2 regions of the Methylobacterium sp. NMS14P genome follow, and region 1 is predicted to be linked to the other one. Evidence: riboswitches for the same ligand, from Rfam matches in the RefSeq annotation. Region 1 holds a riboswitch; the other holds the start of a gene.
What was found. Region 1 has a riboswitch for thiamine pyrophosphate ahead of thiC (phosphomethylpyrimidine synthase ThiC). Riboswitches for the same ligand answer to the same signal wherever they lie in the genome.
Positions count from the first base shown of each region.

Region 2: another riboswitch for thiamine pyrophosphate. It lies ahead of thiO (glycine oxidase ThiO); the one in region 1 lies ahead of thiC (phosphomethylpyrimidine synthase ThiC).

Region 1 is NZ_CP087106.1:3,573,546-3,580,192, reverse strand. Features, by position in the region: gene LOK46_RS17195 (N-acetylglutaminylglutamine amidotransferase) at 1-777, shown strand, start outside; gene LOK46_RS17190 (class II glutamine amidotransferase) at 896-1,720, shown strand; gene LOK46_RS17185 (flagellar protein FlaG) at 1,731-2,054, opposite strand; gene LOK46_RS17180 (TY-Chap domain-containing protein) at 2,306-2,824, shown strand; gene thiC (phosphomethylpyrimidine synthase ThiC) at 2,847-4,733, opposite strand; TPP riboswitch at 4,805-4,910, opposite strand; gene LOK46_RS17170 (alpha/beta hydrolase) at 5,013-5,843, shown strand; gene LOK46_RS17165 (restriction endonuclease) at 5,859-6,233, shown strand; gene LOK46_RS17160 (acyltransferase family protein) at 6,349-6,647, shown strand, end outside.
Region 2 is NZ_CP087106.1:677,009-683,655, forward strand. Features, by position in the region: gene LOK46_RS03110 (TIGR02281 family clan AA aspartic protease) at 218-727, opposite strand; TPP riboswitch at 961-1,089, shown strand; gene thiO (glycine oxidase ThiO) at 1,154-2,377, shown strand; gene thiS (sulfur carrier protein ThiS) at 2,374-2,586, shown strand; gene LOK46_RS03125 (thiazole synthase) at 2,589-3,392, shown strand; gene LOK46_RS03130 (thiamine phosphate synthase) at 3,389-4,045, shown strand; gene LOK46_RS03135 (peptidase) at 4,167-4,919, opposite strand; gene LOK46_RS03140 (transglutaminase family protein) at 4,965-5,792, opposite strand; gene LOK46_RS03145 (alpha-E domain-containing protein) at 5,814-6,647, opposite strand, start outside.

The DNA of each region.
Region 1 (6,647 bases):
GCGCTGCCGGCAGCCATCGCGGCGATGTCGGAGCCGCAGATGAGCCACGACGCGGTGGCCTTCCTCCTGCTCTCGCAGGAGGTCGCCAAGCACGTGACGGTGATCCAGAGCGGCCAGGGCGCCGACGAAGTGTTCGGCGGCTACCACTGGTATCCGAAGCTGATGGGCTCGACGGACCCGGTCGCCGATTACGCGAAGGCGTACTTCGACCGCGACCATGCCGAGATGCGGCAGGCCCTGACGCCCGAAATGGTCGGCGGCGATCACAGCACCGACTACATCGCCACCTTCTTCGCGCGATCGCGGAGCGACAGCGCCATCGACAAGACCTTGCAGCTCGACCAAGAGGTCATGATGGTCGACGATCCGGTCAAGCGGGTCGACAACATGACGATGGCCTGCGGCCTCGAGGCGCGTGTGCCGTTCCTCGACCACGACCTCGTCGAGCTGGCGGCCCGCATCCCGGCGGAGCTCAAGGTCCGGGACGGCGGCAAGTACATCCTCAAGGAGGCCGCGCGGGCTGTCGTCCCGGCCGAGGTGATCGACCGCAAGAAGGGGTATTTCCCCGTTCCGGCGCTGAAGCACATCCGCGGCCCGTTCCTCGACTACGTCCGCGACGTGCTGGACCGGCCCGAGGCGCGCGCGCGCGGCATCTTCAACCGTGCCTACGTCGATCACCTGCTCGCCGATCCCGACGGCACGCTGACGCCCAAGGGCAACTCGAAGCTCTGGCAGGTGGCCCTTCTGGAGAGCTGGCTCCAGACTCACGGCGTCTGAGACGGGCCGCGGCACGCCTTTCGCGACGGATCGTGATCGAACGCGTGCTCAAGGTGCCGCGCTTTGTCCACGATCGTCCCGGATCAGCCGGTCGACAGACACCCGGAGAAGCCCGTCGATGTGCCGCTGGATCGCCTATGCGGGACGCACCATCCCGCTGGAGCACTACGTCACCGAGCCGTCCCACAGCCTCGTCTCTCAGAGCATCGCGGCGCTCGAATCGACCGCGGCCACCAACGGCGACGGGTTCGGCCTGGGCTGGTACGGCGATCACCTGGAGCCCGGCCGCTACCGCGAGGTCCAGCCAGCCTGGTCGGACGACAACCTCCGCTACCTGTGCCGGCACCTGCACTCGCACCTGTTCTTCGCGCACGTGCGCGCCGCGACCGGTACGCCGATCACCCGGCCGAACTGTCATCCCTTCGCCTGCGGCCCGTGGCTGTTCATGCACAACGGCTATATCGGCGACTGGAGCCGCCTGCGGCGGCCGGTCGAGGCACTGATCCCCGACGAGCTCTACCCGTCGCGCGCGGGGACCACCGATTCCGAGGCGATCTTCCTCGGATTGCTGGGTTGCGGCCTCATGGGGCCGGGGCCGCGCCGCGATCCAGTCGAGGCGACGGCGCGCGCGCTCGAGCGGCTCACGGACCTCGCCGGCGCGCATCCGTTCCGGTTCACCGCGGCGCTGGCGGACGGCCGCGATCTCTACGCGTTCCGCTACGCCGCGAACGACAAGGCGAACTCGCTCTACTACCGCGCCTCGGAGGGCGGCGTGGTCGTCGCCTCGGAGCCGCTCGACCGGGATCACGGCACCTGGACGACGGTCGCCGAGAACAGCGTGCTCGTCGCGCGGCGGGACGCGCCGGTGGAGATCCTGTCACTGGCCCAGTTCGGCCTGGGCGCGCCGTCGGTCGACGACTCGGTCCGCCGGCTGCGCGCCTGAGCGAAGGCGCCTAGGCGACGCGTGAGAGACTGCCGCTCTGCGACCCGAGCGTGCTGCGGGCAGAATCGTAGGCGCGATTGCGCAGGGCGGTCTCGCTCGGGAGCTGATCGATCACGTTGCCGGACGACGGATCGACCACCTGGAACACGATCGAGCTCGTGTCCGGGTCCTGGATGTAGCGCGCCTTGCCGCCGTTCGTGCCGATATCGAGCTTGACCGCGGGCTCGAGCGGCTTGGCGGGAGTCTGGGGCCGGGGAGCCTCCTGCGTCACGGCGGCGGCGGCCGTCGCTCCGAGTGCCTCGAGGCCCTGCGGCCCCGGCGTCGTGGATGTCAACGCTCGAATCTCCATCGCCGGTCTCCTGCGATCCTGTGATCGAAGGATTGAGGGGCGGTCCTGCCTAATCCTTCCTTAATGGCGACCGCCGGTCCACCGGATGCTGCGGCGGGATCGGAGATGCGATGAACATCGCGTTACCGTCGCGACACAAATCTGTGCTGGTTTTTCAACGAAGCCGACTCGGCGCGCGTCCGGTTCGTCTTCCCACAACGGGGCCGCGGTCCGCCCCGCGCTGCATGGAGCACGCGATGTACAGGATCTTCGCGACTCTCGTCCTGGCGGCGACGTCCGCGCTCGCCGCGCCGGATTCGCGCGCGCAGTTCATCCGCGAGAATCGCTGCGCCGTCGCGGAGCGCCTCGACGCCATCCACAGGCACGGCCCGGTCGACGTCTCGCGCGACCGCTTCATCGTCGTCGCGCTGCACGGACAGGAGCAGCGCTACGTCCAGTGCATCTTCCAGGATCGGGATACGCGGATGTTCTGCGAGGCCGCGTCGGGCGCCTACGGGCCGCCCGGCGGGGGCCGCTTGAGGCTGGATGCGACCGCGCGGGCGGCCCTGGCGGCGCTCCGCTACGTCCAGGCGGACCCGGCGGAGAACTTCGCCCGCCTCGTGGAACTGGGAACGCCGCCCGACCTCGGCATCGCCGCGGATCTGATGCTGGCGGCGCTGCACGATGCCTACGGCGCTCGCCCGGGCGACGTCCTCGATATCGAGGCCCCGTACGGCGGAACGCCCGGGCGGGGCTGCGGCACGCCCGAATCCTGAGCGGACCGGGCGTGCCGTCGTGTCACTCGGCGGCGTCGACGTAGAGCTTGCCGCCCTCGGCCAGAAACTCCTGCGACTTCGCCCGCATCCCGGCCTCGGCCTCGGCCTTCGACATCGCGGGCGCGGCGCCAACGACCTCGCCGGCCTCCTCCATCGCCAGCACCTCGGCGCGCAGGTCCTGCGTGATCTTCATCGAGCAGAACTTCGGCCCGCACATCGAGCAGAAATGCGCGACCTTGTGGGCGTCCTTCGGCAGGGTCTCGTCGTGGAAGCGCCGGGCCGTGTCCGGATCGAGGCCCAGGTTGAACTGGTCCTCCCAGCGGAAGTCGAACCGGGCGCGGCTCAGCGCGTCGTCGCGCAGCTGCGCGGCGGGGTGCCCCTTGGCGAGGTCGGCGGCGTGGGCGGCGATCTTGTAGGTGATGACGCCGGTCTTCACGTCGTCCCGGTCGGGCAGGCCGAGATGCTCCTTCGGGGTGACGTAGCAGAGCATCGCGGTGCCGAACCAGCCGATCATCGCGGCGCCGATGCCCGAGGTGATGTGGTCGTAGCCGGGGGCGATGTCGGTGGTCAGCGGGCCGAGGGTGTAGAACGGCGCCTCGCCGCACTCCTTGAGCTGCTTCTCCATGTTGACCTTGATCTTGTGCATCGGCACGTGGCCGGGGCCCTCGATCATCACTTGGCAGCCCTTGTCCCAGGCGACCTTGGTCAGCTCGCCGAGCGTCTCCAGCTCGCCGAACTGGGCGGCGTCGTTGGCGTCGGCGATCGAGCCCGGGCGCAGGCCGTCGCCCAGCGAGAACGACACGTCGTAGGCCCGCATGATGTCGCAGATCTCGTCGAACCGCTCGTAGAGGAAAGATTCCCGGTGCCCGGCGAGGCACCAGCGGGCCATGATCGAGCCGCCGCGCGAGACGATGCCGGTGACGCGCCGCGCGGTCAGCGGCACGTGGGCGAGCCGCACGCCGGCATGGATGGTGAAGTAGTCGATGCCCTGCTCGGCCTGCTCGATCAGCGTGTCCTTGAACACCTCCCAGTCGAGCTTCAGCGGGTCGCCGCCGACCTTCTCCAGCGCCTGGTAGATCGGCACCGTGCCGATCGGGACCGGGCTGTTGCGGATGATCCACGAGCGGATGTTGTGGATGTTGCGGCCGGTGGACAGGTCCATGACCGTGTCGGCGCCCCAGCGGATCGACCAGACCAGCTTCTCGACCTCGTCGGCGGCCGAGGAGGTGACGGCCGAGTTGCCGATGTTGGCGTTGATCTTGACCAGGAAGTTCCGGCCGATCGCCATCGGCTCCAGCTCGGTGTGGTTGATGTTGGCCGGGATGATCGCCCGACCGCGGGCGATCTCGTCGCGCACGAATTCCGGGGTGATGAAGGGCGGGACAGAGGCCCCGAAGCTCTGGCCGTCGGCCAGCGCGGCCTCGGCGCCCGCGAGCATCGTCTCGCGGCAGACGTTCTCGCGATGGGCGACGTAGATCATCTCCTCGGTGATGATCCCCGCGCGGGCGAACTCGTACTGGGTGACCATCTGGCCCGGGGCCGCCTTGCGGATGGTCCGCTCGGCGGGGCAGGGGGCCACGAGCTTGTCGCCCGCGAAGCCGTTATCCTCGGGCTTCACCGCCCGCGGCGCGACGGCCGCGTAGCCGCGCGCCGCGACCCAGGGCTCGCGCACGCCGGGAAGGCCGGCATTGAGGTCGATGCGGGCATCGGTCTCGGTGTAGGGGCCCGACGGGTCGTAGACCCGCACCGGTTCCTCCTTCGGATCGGAGAGGACGATCTCGCGATAGGGTACGCGGATGTCCGGCCGCCCGGCCGGGTTCGCATACGCCTTGCGCGATCCGGTCACCGGACCGGTGGTCACGGTCTCGGGGCTGCCTTTCACGTCCTTCGGGAGAACGGGTGCGTTCATCGTGGGCCTCTCCTCGTGCTGGAGTGGTCCGGTCCACGCGATGGCCGAGATGAGATGGGGTCGCGCAGGATGCGACCGCAGGTTCCCGTCCCTCCGCCGGTATGAGCCGGATCAGGTTCAAGGGTCAGGGCAGCGTGCCCAATCTCAGCCCTCTGCAGGGCCCCCCTCGGAACGGTTCCAGACTCGGGCTCGCGGAGGGCTTTGTCAATGCTGACCGGCGGCCGTAGAAAACACATCCCGTAAACCGTTCGTCCGAACGCACCCGTTCTCCCGCACCGCATGCGTCTCCTCGCCGGCCTCCTGCTCGCCGCGCTCCTCCTCTGCGGGCTGGCCTGCGCCGCACTCGCGCTCGGGCAGCGCCGGTTCCTCTATCCGGGCGCCTTCGGGCCGCAGAACCCGTGGACGACCCCGCCCGGCCTCGCGGCAATCACGGTCGCGACGCCCGACGGCGAGACTCTGCACGGCCTGTGGCGGCCGCCGCGGCCGGGCTGCGGCGTCGTCGTGAGCTTCCACGGCAACGGGTCGCGCCCCGAGCCGCACGCGGCCCGCTTCGCCGCGGAGCCCTGGCGGGCGCGCGGCTGGGGCGTGCTGACTTTGGCCTATCGCGGCTACCCCGGCTCGACCGGGAGTCCGAGCGAGGACGGGCTGATCCGCGACGGGCTGGCGGCGGTGGAGGCCGCGCGGGCGCGGGCGCCCGGCGCGCCGATCCTGCTCCACGGCCATTCCCTCGGGGCCGCCGTGGCCGTGGCCGTCGCCCAGCGGGAGCCGGCAATCGGGCTGTACCTGGAGGCGCCCTTCGACTCGATGAGCCACACCGTGCGGCTGCATGTCCCGCTAGCCCCGATCTGGCTCCTGCGCGACACGTACCGCTCGGACCTGCGCATCCGCGGTGGCACGGCGCCGGTGCTGATCGTGCAGGGCCGCGACGACACGGTGGTGCCGGCCAAGCTGGCGCGGAACCTCGCCGAGGCGGCCGGTCCGCGGGCGCGGATCGACGTGATCCCGGGGGACCACGTCTCCATCCTGGGCAGCCGGGATCGCGAGGCCGAGACGCTGTTCGGACCCCGCGTCGGTTCGGCCTGCCCGCAGCCGGTGGAACAGCAGGGGTAGGAGAGGGAGGCTCGCGTGGTCGGACGGCGCTCGCAGCGCTGGAGCGCCGAGGATCCGGACGCGCCGGGCGTCCCGGGCCTGCCGGACCCGGTCTGCCCCCTCTGCGAGCGCCCGATTCCGCGCCGCGCCCGCTCCAGCCTCCATCATCTCACGCCGAAGCTGAAGGGCGGGACCCATCGCGGCACGGTCCGGCTGCACCAGATCTGCCACTCGGCGATCCATGCCCGCTACAGTGAGGCGGAGATCGCCAAACGCCTCGCCGACGTCGAGGCCCTGCGCGCCGATCCGGAGATCGCGCGCTTCCTCGTCTGGGTCCGCGGCAAGCCCGACGATTTCCACGCCGCCACGCGCATGACCCGCGACCGGCGGTCGGCGCGGCGCAACACCTGACATCTGACCGGCCGGATTTACCGCGCGTTCGTCACATCCGCAGGTGGCGGCCGCCCCGTTCCTTGCCGTCAACCCGAACCGGTCCAGGATCGCGCCGATCGCGAGGGGTGGGTCGATGGCCGGGGTCGGGGATACGGGGGATCGGCTCGCCTGGGTCGATATCGCCAAGGGGATCTGCATCCTCCTGGTCGTCATGATGCACTCGGTCATCGGCACCGGCGAGGCCATGGGCGGCGAGGGCTTCCTCCACCCGGTCGTCGCCTTCGCGAAGCCGTTCCGGATCCCGGATTTCTTCCTGCTCTCCGGCCTGTTCGTGGGACGGGTCATCGACCGCGACTGGCGCCTGTTCTCCGACCGCCGGGTCGTCCACTTCGCCTACTTCTACCTGCTCTGGCTGGTGATCCAGTCGGCCGC
Region 2 (6,647 bases), 2.9 Mb from region 1:
GTCGACTTTACATAAATAATTGAGGATCGTCACAATATCTCTATAGATAAATTTCAAATATTCAATTTAAGAGCATGAGGCCCGCGCATCGAAGCCCATCGGCCCTGGATCGGGAGCATGATCGACCCGATCCCGCGACCAACCTCGAAGGGCAGGCCGCACGGTCTTCCATCCGCGCTGCCGCAATCTCCAGAATCTTCATGGGCATGCGGGCGTTTCAGCCCCTGAGCGTCATCGTGCTGCCGGAGACGCCGAAATCGCGCAGGCGCCTGAGGAACGACATGCCCAACAGGCTGGTCGATAGGAGCCCGCGCGGGATCACGACCGCCTCGACGTCCCGCACCGTGATCGATCCGATCTGCACGATCGCGATCCGGATCGGTGCGACGCGGACCGTCCCGTTCGCGGTGTTCCAGACGCGCGTGAAATCGGACGGCCCGACCTGGATCCCGATCCGCGCGGCGTCCTCCTCGGAGAACGCGCAGGCGCTCGCCCCCGTATCGACCATCATCGGCAGCGAACGGCCGTCCAGAAGGGCGTTGACGAAGAAGTGGCCGTTGCGGCCAGCCTGGAGAGCCACACCGGCGGCGGCACTGCCCGCGAGATCCGGCTCCGGCGGCGGAGCGATGGCGCGCGCGACCGGCGCCGGTCGCACGCCGTCGCGCAGTTTCAGGACGGCCGTGACACCGAGGAAGCCGAGCAGGCAGATCAACAGGATTGTGCGCACGCGAATCCGCCCGTGACGTGGAGTGCCGGGGACCGGAGGTGTTCCGGGATCCCGGCGATCAGATGCCAGACCCGTGAAGGGATGGTGCGCGATGGCGAGCGCCGCCCGGACCCGCGCGCCGATTCCGCTCCACGTGGTGTCCAGACCGTCACCGCGATCCACCGATTGTCACGGCAAAGCCGCCGTGGCCGCGGCGCGGGGTTGACCGGCCCCGGACGGGGGGCCACATCTGCGTCTGTTCCAGGGAGATCCCCGGCAAGGGGCTGAGAAACCGCTGGCACGTCCGTCAGGACCTGCGGCGCGGAAATCCTTCGAACCTGATCCGGCTCATACCGGCGTAGGGATTGGACCGCGGCCGCCCGAAAGGCAGGCCACAGCTTCTCACCGAAGCGCACGGCCCGATCTCCGCGACGGCAATCCGCGGAGATGATTGTGCCCCTCGACCGACCCGCCTCACCGATCGGCCGCCGCCGCGATCCGGACGGCAGCGCTACGCCGACGCCCCTTCCGGCGCGGACCGACGTCGCGGTGGTCGGCGGCGGGCTGATCGGGCTGTCGATCGCGTGGCGCCTCGCCCGAGCTGGCCGTGCCGTGACGGTGCTGGAGCGGGACACGATCGGGGCGGGCGCGAGCCTCGCGGCCACCGGCATGCTGGCCCCGGCCGCCGAGCACGAGCCGGGCTCCGACCCGCTGCTCCCACTCGCCCTGGACTCGCTCCGTCTCTGGCCCGAGTTCCGCGACGCCCTGGAAGCGGAGTCAGGCCGCGCGATCGATTACCGGGCCGACGGCACCCTGGTGCTGGCGGTCGGCCGCGACGAGGTCGAGCGCCTGAGATTCCGCTACGACCTGCAGCGCCGCTCGGGGCTCGAGGCCACCTGGCTGCCGGGCAGCGAGGTGCGGCGCCTGGAGCCGGGCCTGCGCCCCTCCGTCACCGCCGGGATCCACTGCCCGCTCGACCATCAGGTCGATCCCCGTCTGGTCATGGACGCGCTCACCGAGGCCTGCCGCCGGGCCGGCGTGATCCTGGTGGAGCGGACCCCCGTCACCGGCCTCGACTGGTCGGGCGGCCGCGTGACCGGGATCCGCGCCGGCGACCGCGTCGCGGCGGCGGAGACCGTCATCCTCGCCTCCGGCGCCTGGAGCGGGGAGGGTGGTCTGCTGCCCGACGCGCTCGCCCTTCCGGTCCGCCCGCTGAAGGGCCAGTCTCTGGCCCTGCGCACCACCGCCCGCACCGGTACCCTGGCGCGGATGGTCTGGACCGAGCAGGTCCACATGGCGCCGAAGAGCGACGGCCATCTCGTCGTCGGCGCGACCGTCGAGGATTGCGGCTTCCGGCCCGGCGTCACCGCGGGCGGGCTCTACGCCCTGCTGGAGGGTGCCCGCCGGGTGCTTCCCGGGATCGAGGAGATGGAGGTCGAGGCGGTGTGGAGCGGCTACCGTCCGACCTCGGACGACGACGCCCCGATCCTCGACGCGATCGCCCCGGGCCTGGTCGCCGCCACCGGGCACCATCGCAACGGCTACCTGCTCGCCCCGGTCACCGCCGACGCGATTGCCGCGCTGGTGCTGCACGGCGCGCTGCCGGAGGTGGCGCGTCCCTTCACCCGCGCGCGCTTCGGCCAGCCGGAAGCGCTGAGGGCCTCGGCATGAAACTCCTCGTCAACGGTGAGCCCCGCGACTGCGCGGTCGAGACGGTGGACGCTCTCTTCCGCCTCGAGGCGGAAGAGAGCGGCATCGAGAGCCCGCAGGGCGTCGCCATCGCGCTGAACGGCCGGGTTCTGCGCCGCCGGGACTGGGGCGAGACCCCGGTCGCGGAGGGCGACCGCGTCGAGATCGTCCGCGCCATGCAGGGAGGTTGAGCATGGACCAGAATCACACGCCGCCGCGCTCCGAGCGTGGGGATGACAGCCTGACCATCGCCGGGGTCACGCTATCGTCTCGGCTGTTCATCGGCACCGCCGGCTACCCGACGCAGGCGATCATGCGCGACGCCGTTCAGGCGAGCGGCGCCGACGTGGTCACGGCCTCGATCCGCCGGGTCTCCCTCCAGGGCCACGGCTCGGACACGGTCAAGATCCTGAAGGGCAAGCGCTTCCTGCCGAATACCGCCGGCTGCGAGACGGCCCGGGACGCGATCATGACCGCCGAGCTCGCCCGCGAGGCGCTCGACACCAACTGGATCAAGGTCGAGGTCATCGGCGACCGGGAGACGCTCTACCCGGACGTGATGGAGTTGATCGAGGCCTGCCGCCACCTCGTGGACGACGGCTTCGTGGTGCTGCCCTACTGCAACGACGACCCGATCGTGTGCCAGCGCCTGGAGGATCTCGGCTGCGCCGCCGTGATGCCCATGGGCTCCCTGATCGGCTCCGGGATGGGGGTGGCCAACCCGGCCAATCTGGAGCTGATCTGCCGCCGGGCGAAGGTGCCGGTCGTCGTCGATGCCGGCATCGGCACGGCCTCGGACGCGGTGATCGCCATGGAGCTCGGCGCCTCCGCCTGCCTGATCAACACCGCCGTCGCCAAGGCCGACGATCCGGTGCGGATGGCCCACGCCATGGGCCGGGCCGTGGAGGCCGGGCGCGACGCGCACCTCGCCGGGCGGATCCCCCGCCGCGGCCGGGCCGAGCCGTCGAGCCCGCAGCTCGGCCTCGTCGGCTCGTGAGGGCGCTGCCGTCGCCGCTGCTCGCGGTGACGGACCGGCACGGGCATCCGCGGCCGCTCGCCGAGACCGTGCGGGCGGTCCTCGACGGCGGCGGGCGCTGGATCTGGTTCCGCGACAGGGACCTGGAGGCGGAGGCGCGCCTCCGCCTCGGCGCGGGCGTGGCCGAGCGCGTGCGGGCCGCGAACGGCGTCCTGACGGTCGGAGGCGATGTGGCGCTGGCGCGCGCGCTCGGTGCCGACGGCGTGCATCTCGTTGGCGGTTCGGAACCGGAGGCGATAGCGGCGGCGCGGGCCGCCCTGGGCGAGGCTGCGCTGATCGGCGTCTCGGCGCACACGCCGCGCGAGGCCGCGGCCGCCGCGAAGGCCGGCGCCGATTACGTGACCCTCAGCCCGATCTACCCGACCGCGAGCAAGCCCGGCTACGGACCGGCGCTTGGGCTGAAGGGCCTCGCCGCCGCACGTGCGGCGGGCCTGCCGACCGTGGCCCTGGGCGGTGTCGGTCCAGAGGTGATCGGGGCCTGTCGCGCGGCGGGGGCGGCGGGCTTCGCCGTCCTGGGTGGCCTGATGCGGGCCGTGGATCCGGCCGACGCGACCCGGGCTCTCCTGAAGGCCTGGGGCGCAGCGGAGTCTTCGGCGGCTCGCACAGCCACGTGAAAAACTGACCCCGTCTCTGCGAGCGCAGCGAAGCAATCTCGGGACACGCCGCGTTCGGCGATGACGCGCCGCCCTGGATTGCTTCGTGCCGCCCGCGAAGACAGCCGACGGTGCACCCGCCCTAGGAGTTGGAAGGCCCGTAGGGCGGTCGCGGGATCGCCCGGTGCGCCGCGCGCAGCGCCGCCGACCAGCGCTCGCGCAGATCGTGGAAGTAGCCCTCGCCGGCCTCGATCCTGTGATTCACCTCGAGCGTCAGCGCGTTCCGGCGGGCGACCGCGATGTCGATCGGCAGGCCGACGCCGAGATTCGACCGCATCGTCGAGTCCATCGAGACGAGGCTCACCTTCAGGGCGTCGTAGAGGTCGGTCGTGTACTTCACGGCCCGGTCGAGGATCGGCTTGCCGTATTTGTGCTCGCCGATCTGGAGGAACGGCGCGTCGGTGCTGCACTCGATGAAGTTGCCGGCCGAGTAGATCAGGTACAGCCGCATCTCGCCGTTGCCGATCTGGCCGCCGAACAGCAGCGAGATCGAGAACCGGATATTGGCCGCCTCGAACCCGTCCTTCTCGATCGAGCGCACCCGCCGGATGGCCCGGCCGATCAGCTGCGCCGCCTGGAACATGGTCGGCGCCTCGACGAGCTTCTGCGGCGGCTCGCCCTCCTCTTCGCCGGGCACGCCCTCTTGGAGCAGGCTGAGGACCGACTGGGTGATCGAGAGGTTGCCCGCCGAGGCGAGCATCATCACCCGCTCGCCCGGCACGTTGAAGTGGTGGAGCTTGCGGTAGGTCGAGATGTCGTCGAGCCCCGCATTGGTGCGGGTATCGGCGACCATGACCAGCCCCTCCTCCACCAGGACACCGACGCAGTAGGTCATCGTCTTCGGGCTCTCGTGCGGGTCGGCGGACCGGTGTCGGAACGATCAGGATTGAGCGGCGGCCCTGCCTTGCTCGACCCGCAGCTTCACGTCCAGTGTTTCAGTGCCACCGCCGGTGCGGCTGCCGCGGATCGGCGCCGCGCCGAGGTAGTCCAGGCCGGTCGCGACGCGGATGTAATTGTCCGCCGGGCTGACGTCGTGGCACGGGTCGAACGCCACCCAGCCGAGATTCGGCACCAGGGCCTCGACCCATCCGTGGGGCGCCTCGACATCCGCCTGGCCGTCGTCCCGGGCCCGGTAGCCGGCGACGTAGCGGGCCGGGACGCCGATGTGGCGGGCGGCGGCGATCAGGACGTGGGCAAGATCCTGGCAGACGCCGCTCCCGGCCGCGAACGCCTTGGCGGCCGGCACAGCGCTGCTCGCGGGACCGGGCTCGTGGGCCACCGCGCCGTGGACAGCGCCCATCAGCCGGTGGAGCCGGGTCAGGACCGCGCCGTCGCCCTCGGCGGCGACGCGCTCCGCGAAGGCGTGCAGATCCGGGCTCGCGGCACACAGGTCCGTGTCGCGCAGGTAGAACTCGTCCGGCAGGCGCTCCACCGTGCCGCGGACGACGCCGTGCGTGTCGTCGGTATCGACCTCGCCGGTGACGCGGATGGTCAGGGCGTCGGCCGGCTCGTCCGGGGTGAACCAGTGGACGACGTTGCCGAACCCGTCCTCGCGGGCGGTCAGCCGCCCGTCGACGGTGGTGTCGATCCGCCACCCGCGGACGTACTGCCCGTCATGGTCCCTCGGTGTCAGCCGGAGGACCTGCACGAGCCCGCGGGCCGGCTGCTCGTAGGTGTAGATGGTCTCGTGAACCACGCGGATGCGCATGCGCCGTCCTGTCCGTCCCGTTCAGCCGACCAGATACTGCTTGGCGATCGCCTCGCCCACCCTGTTGTTCTCGGCGATGAACGCCTCGACGAACTCGTGCAGCCCTGTGGCGAAGACCCGGTCGATATCCTCGCCCTCCAGCTTCGCCAACATGTTTCCCGCGAGGCGCTGGCTCGGGCCGCGGCGGCCGTAGGCGTCGGCGATCAGGTCGAGGTACTCGACGATCACGCCGTAGCAGTTCGCGAAGGAGCGCGGCATCTGCTTGTTGAGCATCAGCAGGTCGGCCACCAGCAGCGGCTTGATGCTCTCCCGGTAGACCCAGTGATAGGCGTTGAACGCCGACACTTCGCGCAGGATCGTGGTCCACTGGAAGTAGTCGAGGCTGCCGCCCACCGTCTCGTCGTGCGGCAGCAGGATCTGGTACTTCACGTCGAGGATGCGGGCGGTGTTGTCGGCCCGCTCGATCGCCGTGCCGAGCCGGGTGAACCAGAACGAGTCGTTGCGCAGCATCGTCCGGAAGGCCGAGCCGTCGAAAGTCAGCGAGACGGTCTTCACCCAGTCGAGGAAGCGGCCGAACTCGTCGCGGTTGAGATCCTTGCCGGCGTAGTTGCGCAGCTCCAGCCACGCGCCGTTGATCGCGTCCCACATCTCGGTGGTGAGCGCCGTGCGCACCGAGCGGGCATTCTCGCGGGCCGCCTCGATGCAGGAGCGGATCGAGGACGGGTTGTGCGGGCTGAAGGCCAGGAAGTCGCAGACCGTGTCGGCGTTGACCGCGCTGTAGTGGGTCTTGAACGCGTCGGGGTCGCCGGCCGAGGCGAGGGCCGATTCCCACTCGTTGCTCCCGCCGCCGCCGTA